DNA from 2 places in the Streptomyces callyspongiae genome. Region 2 is predicted to be linked to the other one. Evidence: riboswitches for the same ligand, from Rfam matches in the RefSeq annotation. Region 2 holds a riboswitch; the other holds the start of a gene.
What was found. A riboswitch is a leader RNA that binds a small molecule or an ion and turns the genes downstream of it on or off. The one in region 2 is predicted to bind cyclic di-AMP.
Positions count from the first base shown of each region.

Region 1: linked by a shared signal. The riboswitch ahead of ACL06G_RS09470 (peptidoglycan DD-metalloendopeptidase family protein) and the one ahead of ACL06G_RS04680 (LysM peptidoglycan-binding domain-containing protein) in region 2 are both predicted to bind cyclic di-AMP.

Region 1 covers NZ_JBJZOM010000008.1:8,607-13,850, reverse strand. The annotation lists gene ACL06G_RS09475 (SPFH domain-containing protein) at 1-964, opposite strand, end outside; gene ACL06G_RS09470 (peptidoglycan DD-metalloendopeptidase family protein) at 1,223-2,464, opposite strand; cyclic di-AMP (ydaO/yuaA leader) riboswitch at 2,468-2,660, opposite strand; gene ACL06G_RS09465 (oxidoreductase) at 3,104-4,018, opposite strand; gene ACL06G_RS09460 (helix-turn-helix domain-containing protein) at 4,151-4,831, shown strand; gene ACL06G_RS09455 (VOC family protein) at 4,806-5,225, opposite strand.
Region 2 covers NZ_JBJZOM010000004.1:85,857-91,100, forward strand. The annotation lists gene ACL06G_RS04675 (response regulator transcription factor) at 798-1,397, opposite strand; cyclic di-AMP (ydaO/yuaA leader) riboswitch at 2,088-2,245, shown strand; gene ACL06G_RS04680 (LysM peptidoglycan-binding domain-containing protein) at 2,247-2,903, shown strand; gene ACL06G_RS04685 (DNA repair ATPase) at 2,931-5,244, opposite strand, start outside.

The DNA.
Region 1 (5,244 bases), on a different contig from region 2:
GGTTGAGCTGCTCCAGGAGCCGCCCGGTGTCCTCGCCGACCATGTCGTAGATCCCGGAGGCCTCCTGCTCGTAGATGAGGCTGCGGATGGTCTCGCTGACGGCGTTGTTCAGCTTCTCCTCGAAGCCGCGCACCGCGCCGAGGGTGTAGACGAACTCCTCGGGGTCCCGGATCCGGAACTGGATGAACAGGTCGATGGAGGCCTTCACGCCGCCGCGGGTCGGGGCCTCCCGCACCGGTGCGTTGAACGGGTACTCGCGGGTGGTGTTGACGATGTAGGACACGCGCTTGAAGGGGCTGATGAGCACGACCCGTCCGGGCCCGACGATCTTCTCCAGCTTCCCGAAGCGCGTGATCAGGGCGTGGCTGCCGTCCGGCACCATCACCATGCCCTGCCGCCACCACACGAACGCGACGGCGCCCACGGCCATCACCCAGTAGTGCAGCCCGAACAGGGGATGGGTGAGCGTGCCGATGCCCGTCGCCCCGGAGGTCGCGGCGGCGATCGAGGACCCGATGATGCCGATGACCAGCAGCAGCGACACCGGCAGCATGCTCAGGAACGACCGGCCGCGCGGAATCACCATCGGGCAGATCGCGTGGACCTTGCGGCGGCCCTCGCGCTGCTGCCTGCTGCGGTTGAGCGCCTCACCGGCCTCGCTGAGCGGAACCGTCTCCTCGGACATCACCGTGTCGATGTCGCCGGCCTGTTCCCTGGCCGCCGGGAAGTCCGCCGGATCCATCCCGTCCTGGCGGGGCGGCCCTTCGCCTTCCGAAGTCTCCTCCGGGGGCGGCGCCTCGCCGCCGCCCGCGCCGGCGTAGCGGCGCAACTCGCTCTCCGCGACGGAGCGCGGGTTCTCGCCCTGGGCGACGGCCCGGGCGGCCCTTCGTAGTGTCTGGCCGTGTGAAGCCACGAACTCCCCCTGTCGTGTGATCTCGGTCTGCGGCTCCCCATCCCACACCATGCATTCCAGCCAGAGACAGCGGGGCGCGCCGATCGTGACGCGACCGGTACGGGACGAGGGGAGGCGCGGACGTCTCGGCTCTCCTTCTCCGACGCACCCGGGCCTTTCAGGGTTGAGAGGGGTGGTCCGGACGGAGGCGTCGGCCGCCACGGAAGGGAGCGGGCGCCGGTTGCGTGGTGGGGGAGTGGCCGGAAACGACACCGCCCGGCGTCCCCTTCACGGGGAGCCGGGCGGCGTGCGATGCGCGGGGCGGTCGGGTCAGAGGGTGACGCCGTTCGCCCGCAGGTACTCGACCGGGTCGATGTCCGAGCCGTAGTCCGGGCCGGTGCGCACCTCGAAGTGCAGGTGCGGGCCGGTGCTGTTGCCGGTGGTGCCGACGGCGCCTATGGCCTGGCCGGCCTCGACCCGCTGACCGGCCGAGACCGACAGCGAGGAGAGGTGGCCGTACTGGCTGTAGCGGCCGTCGTCGTGCTGGATGACGATCTGGTTGCCGTAGGCACCGCCCCAGCCGGCGGAGACGACCGTGCCGTTGGCGGCGGCCTTGACCGTGGTGCCGGTGGCGGCGGCGAAGTCCACACCGGTGTGGTAGCCGCTGGACCAGCTGCTGCCCGCCTGGTGGTACGGGGTGCTGGTGGGGGCGTCGACCGGTGCGGAGAAGCCGCTGGCCGCCGAGTCGGCGGAGGTGGTCTCGGTCTCGGTGGATCCGGCCTTGCTCTCCGACGCCTCGTTGCCGGAGTCCTTGCTCCCGGCCTTCGTGTCGGCGGTCTTCTTCGCGGAGCTCTCCGACGTGCTCTTCCCGGTCTTGCCCGAGTCGCCCTTGCCGGATTCGGCGGCGTTCAGCGTGAACTCCTGGCCGGGGAAGATGAGGTCGGGGTTGCCGCCGATGACCTCGCGGTTGTCCTCGTACACGGTGTGCCAGCCACCGTCGACGTCGTGGGAGCGAGCGATCTGGAAGAGCGTGTCGCCGCTGACCACGGTGTAGCTCGAGGGGGCGATCTTCCGCGAGTCCTCGGAGCGGGAGGCCTTCTTCGGGGCGGATCGGGCGGTGTCCTCGGACTGCGGGGCGGCCGAGGCCGCGTCGCCGCTGCCGTCCGGGTCGACATCCGGGGCGCCGCTGTTCTGCTGCAGGCCGGCCTGCGGGCCGCAGACGGGCCAGGCGCCCGGCCCCTGCTGCGCCAGCAGCTTCTCGGCCGCGGCTATCTGCTGGTCCTTGGTGGCCAGGTCGGCGCGCGGCGCGTACGCGGTACCGCCCGCGGCCTCCCAGCTGGACTGGGTGAACTGCAGGCCACCGAAGAAGCCGTTGCCGGTGTTGATGCTCCAGTCGCCGCTGGACTCGCACTCCGCGACCTTGTCCCAGGTGTCGACGGAAGCTGCCTGGGCCCCGCCCGCGGTGGCGAGGGGGAGGGCGATGCCGGCGCCGCCCGCGGTCAGGGCGAGAGCGGTGGCGCGGCGGGCGAAGCGCTGGGTCTTGGGGCGACGATGACGTCCACGTGCAGACATGCTGATGGTCCTCTCCGACGCCTGCGAGGTGAGCTGTCGGGTTCGGGCTGGAGTTGCCCGGTCGCCTGCGCGAGCGCCACGAGCGGCGCGCTCACTGCGACTTCACCCCTAGCCGTTCCGGGCACACGGACTCCCGGCGCGGCACTTACCTGGGTCCCCCACTCCTGCCGTTCATGGGTCACGGGTGGCACCTGCACCGGGCGGCAGGACTCGGCGTCCCGGTTCAGGTCCGCCGCTCAGCGCGACGGCGTGGGAACCAAAGCACATCGGTTTCGCCGACGGCAAGAAAACGGACAGCGCGGAAGATCGTCACAAAGGCTTCACGGGCTCTCGACGCGACGGTCCGCTCCGTTCCGTTTTCGCTCGGTTGTGTCGATCTTCCCTCTTGTGGCGCGAAGTGGGCGCGTGACCAGGGATGTTGAGAAGGGCCCATCGAAAGGGCGGGCGCGAATGACTCCGTATCGTGACCGCGGTGTTATTCGCGTCACGCCCCCAATGGCAAACCCGTATCTACGGGTGCGGAGTGATGCAAAACGGGCCAGACGGGCAAAAGGTGCCTTCTGTCTTTTCGTCGCTTCCACTCCACAAAGGTGGCAACTGGCGCGCGTTGGCGTGAAACGGGGCTCGGGTGCCGTCGCGTCAGCCGAGGGCGTCGAAGCGCACCCCGGTCAGGTCCTCGGAGAGACCCCACAGCCGTTCCGCCGTGGAGTCGTCCCGCGTCCACGGAGCACGCCACGACCGGCCCGGCCCACCGCGCAACCCCAGGACCCTCGGCCCGGTGAAACTGTCGGGCACGACCTCCTCCGACGTCGCCGCGTACAGGGTGGCGGCGGCGCCCAGCTCGGCGGGGGAGCCGACCGCCGCGTTCGCCAGGCGCATGAACCGCTCCCCGACGCGGTCACCGGCCAGGCGCGGCCCCTTCGTCTGCAGTTCGGTCGCCGAGTACCCGGGGTGGGCCGCTGCGGCGATCAGGTCCCGGCCGTTGACGCGGCGCGCCAACTCGTGCGTGAAGAGCAGATTGGCCGTCTTGGAGCGGCCGTACGCCATCCAGCGCCGGTACCGGCGCTCGCAGTGCGGATCGCGCAGGTCGACGTTGCCCAGGACGTGCATGAGGCTGGAGACGGTCACCACCCGCGCGCCCTCCGCCGCCAGCAGCCGGTCCATGAGCAGGCCCGTCAGGGCGAAGTGGCCGAGGTGATTGACGCCGAACTGCATCTCGAAGCCGTCGGCGGTCCTCGCATGCGGGACCGCCATGAGGCCCGCGTTGTTCACCAGCAGGTGCAGCGGCTCGTCCGGGAGTGCCGCCGCGAACGCCCGGACGCTCTTCAGATCGGCGAGGTCGAGCTGCCGCAGTTCCGCATCGGCCTCCGGCACCTCGGACAGCAGCCGGGCCAGCGCCTGCTCGCCGCGGCCCCGGCTCCGGCATCCCAGCACCACGCGGCAGCCCCGCCGCGCCAGCTCGCGGGCGGTGACATAGCCCAGACCGCTGTTGGCCCCGGTCACCACCGCGGTGCGACCGCCCTGCCCGGGGATCCTCCGTGCCGTCCAGCCCATGACGTCTTCCGTTCCTCGTCCGTGCGGCGCGCCGTCCTGCGGCCCGGCCCCGGCCTGCCCGCGTCCTGCGGGCACAAGCCTATGACCGGCTGACGGGCGCCGCGACAACCACCCGTGCGGCATGCTGGAGGCATGTACTCCGAGCGCCCGTCGCGACTCGGCGGCGGCACCGTCGTGTGGGCGCGGACGGTCACCGCGCAGGCGGCCCCCGGGCTGGTGCTGCCCGACGGATGCATGGACCTGCTCTGGAACGACGGCCTGCTCGTCGCGGGGCCCGACACCACCGCGTACGAGACCGCCGAAACGGCCGGCACCCGCTGGACGGGCGTGCGGTTCGCCCCCGGGACCGGGCCCGCGGTGTTCGGCGTGCCCGCGCACGAACTGCGCGACCAGCGGGTGCCGCTGGAGGCGCTGTGGCCGTCCGCCGAGGTGCGGCGGCTGGCCGAGGAGGTGGCGGCCGCACCCGACCCCGGGGTTGTGCTGGAACGTGTCGCCTGGCGACGGGACGCCCCCGATCCGCTGTGCGCCCCGCTGGTGGAGGCCCTGCGGCAGGGGCATGGTGTCGCGACGGCCGCCGAGGCCACCGGGCTCAGCGAACGACAGCTGCGGCGGCGCTCCCGGGAGGCATTCGGCTACGGACCCAAGACCCTTGCCCGCGTGCTGCGCATGCGGCACGCGCTGCGGCTGGCACGCGGCGGCATGCCCCTCGCCGAGGTGGCGGCGACCGCCGGGTACGCCGACCAGGCCCACCTGTCGCGGGACGTGCGGGCCCTGGCGGGTCGGCCCCTCAGCCGGCTGCTGGAGCCTCGCTGAGCGGCGCGAACAGGTCGACGGTGTTGCCGTCCGGGTCCTTCACGACGGCATAGCGCTGCCCCCAGAAGGCGTCCCACGGGGACCTGTGCCCGGTGTACCCGGCGCCGGTGACGTCGGCGTACACCGCATCCACGTCCGCCGGGGAGTCGCAGCGGAACGCCAGACTCAGGCGGCCGGTGTTCTGCCGCGGAGTCGGCCGCGACCACGCGGAGTCGAACGAGCCCACGGTGTCGTCGGTGTCCCAGGCCATCCGGAGGCCGCCCGGCAGCATCGCCTCCACATGGGGCTCGGCCTCCGCCCCGGCGGGGAGGTCCAGGCCGAGCCGACGATAGAAGGCGAGAGAGGCGGGAAGGTCGGCGGTGACGATGCCGACGAGGTCGAATCGAGGTGTCATGGGGCCGACGCTACGGCGG
Region 2 (5,244 bases):
GGAGATTTCTGACACCGAGACCCCGGAGAAGGGGAATATCTCCTTCTCCAGGGAGCGCAGCGCATTGCGAAGGCCGTCAACTCCGAAGCGGCACATCGATCTTCGACCGCGCCCGAGGAGCACATTGCGCGACCGAGACGTCGCCGGGCAATGCAGTCGCCCGGCCGCACCGCAATCGAATCGTGACTTTCTCTCAGGTGCCGGAGCCAGAGATTAATGACGGTCCTGGCAGTTGTAAACACGTCGCCGGCGCCGACCATGACCTCCCTATGGCGGATGCGGCCGCCACGGACACCCTCGACGAGCCGGGAGGCAGGCAGCCGAGCAGGTCGCGGACCGGTGACGCGCTGCCGCGCCGGTGCGGCGCGGAGCCCGCCCGGGGGCCCCAGCCGCGTGCGGTGCATGACGTTTGTCATGCAGTGCCATGACGGGCTTGCGGAATCCCCGGCGGGCCGGGGCCGGTGACACCCCGTCACACTCGGTGACAGCGGGAGCGGGAAGGACGCACGAGGTCGGGGCGACTCCGGCACGGTGCCCCAGCCACAGTGAAATACAACGGAGTTGTTCGCGCCGCCCACTCGACCCCACATTCCGACCCGTTCCGGAACAAAGGGACATCATGCACCGCACCGGGACACCTCCGTTCCCGGCCGGAGTCCCGACCGTCCGGGCCCTGTCCTGCCGGGCTCGCTCGCCTGACGTTTGTCCCGCTCTTCGTGACAGAGGTCACCCCGGAAGGGTCATTCATCCGGGGGATGCGCTATCGTCATTTCCCGAGCAGCGAGAGAGGCGACGCTCTACAGCAGGCCGCGGCCACCGGCAATGCGAGCGGCGTCGAAGCGGTTTCTGCCCTCGAGCTTCTTGATGGCACTGGAGGTGACATTCCTGACGGTACCGGGAGACAGGTAGAGCTCGGCCGCTATCTCCTTGATCGGAGCTCCGTCAGCCGTCAATCGCAGCACCTCCCTCTCCCGCTCGCTCAGCGGACGACCGGTGCGCCGCGCCCTCAGGAGCGACGGGTCGATCGTGTGACAGCCCGCCACGATCCCCCGGATCGCATGGATCAGATGGTTCAGTCGCGCATGACTCGGGATCACGCTGAACGCGCCGCCCGCAGCACGTCTCATCACCTCCCTGGACGGACGTGAGGTGATGACGGCAACTCCGCAGCCGGGCACGGCGACGCGGAGTTCATCGGCAAGCCGGATCTCGTTCCCGGCGGGCTCGCAAACCCCCAGAACCGCAACCGACGGTTTGGTGCGCCGCACCGCAGGAATGATCTGGCGGCTGTCGTCGAGCGTTTCCACGACTTCGAAACCCCGTACCTGCGCGAGTGCTCCCGAAAGGGTCTCCGCGATGAGGCGTCGATCGTCGGCCACAATGATACGAATTGTCACTGCTCGGTCTCCCCGCGAAGACCCCGGCCGTTCCCGACGCATCGAGGCAACCGAAATCCAGGCATGTGAATGCGAACGTACACTGGCCCGTACCGTCGAAACGCCGCGGAGAGTCACCTCTCCGACCCCCAGTGCCGGCACACAAGTTCAAGAGGAAGCAGACTTCACTCGGTAATTTCTGCCACCTTCCATCCTTGGTTCTCCCCCTGCCGGCCACCCCGAACAGGGTGCCTCCATGGACGGCGACCACTCCGCCCATGGCGATCGTAGCGTTACAGATCGACCGCGAAGCGGTCAACGCACCTTCACGCCCCGGGCCACCCGAGACGTCGACATATGCCCGTTCGTGCCCGTTTTCACATCGAGAATTTGAGAGCAGGCACCCCCGCGCCACACACGTTCGTCACACGGCGGACGCCTCGGTGTCGGATCGACGCGGCGTCAGGACCGCCAGTGGCGCGTCGCATTCGGTCTGCGCCCACCCGGGTGACGTCCCGCCGAGCGCCCCCTGTTGCCGACACGCCGCACCCACCAGCGCGAACGCCTGGCGCCACAGGTGCGACACCAACTCCGCACCCCGAATGTCGGTTTTTGAACACTCCGGTCCGATGTGCTTACGGTCGCATCGCTCGTCACCTGACGGGCACCGCGACCGTCACGCCGAATCCTGCCGGCGGTCGCGGCAACTCCGTCGCGTGAGCGCCGTAGGCAGGAGCGGGGGACCCAGGTAGGCCGCCGCACCCGAAGGAGGGAGCGGCTCGGGGCGTATCCGCCCGCGGCAGCGGACGGACGGGCACTCTCCGGCCCGAGCCCGACAGCTCACCTCGCAGGCGTCGGTGAGGAGACATCATGCTGTTCACTGGCAAGTATCGCGCTCGTCTCTCCAGTACGCGTGCCCGCATCGCCACTCTGGCCGGAACGGCGGGTGCCGCGTTCGCCCTCCCCCTGATCTCGGCATCGAACGCCAGAGCGGCTTCCGTGGACACCTGGGAGCAGGTCGCCCAGTGCGAGTCGAGCGGCAACTGGGGAATCAACACGGGCAACGGCTACTACGGCGGCCTCCAGTTCTCCCAGTCCAGCTGGGAAGCGGCCGGCGGCACCCGGTACGCCTCGCGTGCCGACCTGGCGACCAAGAACCAGCAGATCAGTGTGGCCGAGGAGCTCCTGGAGATGCAGGGGCCGGGTGCCTGGCCGATCTGCGGCAGCCAGGGCGGTCTGACCTCCACCGCACCGTCCGCCGACGTGGCGCCGGAGCCCGCTCCCCAGCCGCCCGCCCCCCAGGAGACGGCCCCGCAACCGGCGCCGCCGCAACCGTCCGCTCCCCAGCAGAACACCCAGGGGCCCGCGTCGTCCGGCACGGCCTACACCGTGCGCTCCGGCGACACCCTCAGCGGAATCGCCGCGGCCCACGGCACCACTTGGCAGCAGATCTACCGCGACAACCGCTCCGTCGTGGGGGGCGACCCGGACCTGATCCTGCCCGGGCAGCAACTCGTGATCAGGTGACCGCCGCGCGCGGACCCCGCCCGCGCCCTACCCGAACTCCCGCTTGAGCTCGGCCCAGCGGGTCCGCTGGGCCGGGCCGAGGCGTCCCCGCAGCTCCGCCAGCTTCAGCAGCGCGGCCTCTGCGCCGGAGGCCAGCGCTTGCGCCTCGGCCGCGTAGTGGTCGTCGAGCAGCTGCTCCAGCTCCTCGTCGTTCATGACTCCGGAGAGACGTCCGGCCAACCGGTTGGTGTCGCGGTAGGACCCCTGGAGCAGGAAGGGTGGCTCCGTACGGAACTCCTGCGCCTCTCCCGCCGACGCGATGTAGGCGGCGTTCACGCGCAGCACGGTGTCCCGCACCCGCAACAGGTTGCGCAGCACCGCGACGACGCGCTGCCGCTCCTCCGGGCCGTAGGGGTGGACGAGACGGTCGGCGGTCGCGCCCGGGTCGCCCTCGGCCATCCCGACCAGCAGGTCCAGGTCCTCCCGCTCCCGGTCGGCCAGCGGCGCCAGCACCGGGTGTGCGGTCAGGGCGTTCTCGACGTGGCTCAGTGCGAACAGGTCCTCCCTTCCTCCCAGCACGTCTCCGAGGTTCCACACGTCCGCCCGGTTCGCCAGCATGTCCGGGATACGGAAGCGGCCGCCCGACTCGGTGAACGGATTGCCCGCCATGCACACGGCGAACCGTTTGCCCCGCAGGTCGTAGGCGCGGTCGGCGCCCTCGATCCGCCGCTGCGCATCGCACAGCGGGATGAACTTCTGGAGCAGTTCCGGCGAGGTGTGCTGGATGTCGTCCAGATGGAGCAGCACGTTGTCCCCGAGGCGCAGCGCGAGGTCGATCTTCTCCAGCTCGCGCCGCGCCGCCGCGTCGGGTGCCGCCGCCGGGTCGAGCGAGGTGGTGCGACGGCCGAGCGCCGGCCCGTCCACCGTCACGAAGAGCATGCCGAGTTGCGCCGCGACGTACTCCATCAGCGTGGTCTTGCCGTAGCCGGGCGGGGACAACAGCAGCAGCATGCCCTGCCCCGCGGCCCCGCCGTCCGCTCCCGCCGTGCCGATCTGGCGGGCCAGCGCGTCCCCGACGAGCGGCAGGTACACCTCGTCGATCAGCCGGTTCCGTACGAATCCGGGCTGCACGCGGGGGCGGAACCGGTCGAGGCCCAGCCGGTCGCGGGCCGAGGCCAGGACCGCCTCGCGCCGCTCGGTCCAGGCACGGTGGGCCGGCACGCGCACGGTGCGGAACTCCTCGGTGCGCGCCAGGAACTCGTCCAGGCGGACCGTCAGCCTCCCTTCCCGCACCCGGGGGTGGACCCCGAGCAGGCCGTCGACGGTGACGGGGCGCTGCGCCTCGGCGTCGTGTCTGCGCAGCACGGTGCCGCAGGCTTCGACAGCCGCTGCCTCGACGAGTACCGACCGGTCGGCGTCGTGTGCATCGGCATAGGCGTCGAGCCAGGCACGGATGAGATGACGCCGCGCGGACAGGTCCTCGCCCAGGGTGCGCAGTTCTTCCGCGTACTCCTTGACCCCCGCCGAGTCGGGTCCGCCCAGCGCTTCGCGGAAGTCGCCGAGGAGGGCCCGCGCGGCGCTGTCCGTGACGAAGCAGGGGCCGTCCGGTGCTGCGATCTCCTCGAAGAGGTAGGCGCCGGAACCGGGGCGGCGCTCTCCCGGCAGGAACCCGGCGATCAGCGCGTCCAGTTGCTCCACCAGTTCGCCGATGGCGGGCACCGGCCCGAAGGTTCGGCGGGCGCGTCCCAGGGAACGGGCCCGCGCGGCCCAGACCTCACGGGTGCGGTCGTCGGTGCCGTGCGCCCAGTAGAGCTGTGCGGCGGCCCGCGCCTCCGGGGTGAAGCGGAGCAGTCCGGCGCGGCGGCGCAGCTCCAGCACCGTGTGCAGGATCCGCGCGGCGTCGTGGTCGTGCACCCCGGCGTCGTATCCGCAGTCGTGGGCCGTCCCCGCCGCGCGACGCACCAGGTCCGCCGGTGCTTCCGGGTCCACGGCCCCGGAAGCGGGGTCCACCGGCCCGGGGCGGGAGGCCAGTGCGGTCGCCGCCAGGTACTCGGCCCGGTAGACCGAGGGAGATTCCGAGACCAGTGGCTGGTCCCAGAACTCCTCGGTCCCGGCGAGGGCGTCCTCCGGTACCGGCTCGCAGAAGTCGGTACCGGTGACGGCCAGATGGAGGCGGCCGCCGTGGCGTGACAACGTCAACGACATCCTGCCCCCGTGCACCGGGAACCGGTGGCGTCCCAGCCGTACGGTGCCGGGCACGTCGTGGAGTTCGGCGCGGTCCCGCAGGGCGCGGCCGGCCTCCTGCCGGGCGGCGCCGAGGCGTCCCTCGAACTCTGCCGCCCGTACGGTCTCCCCCGCGTCG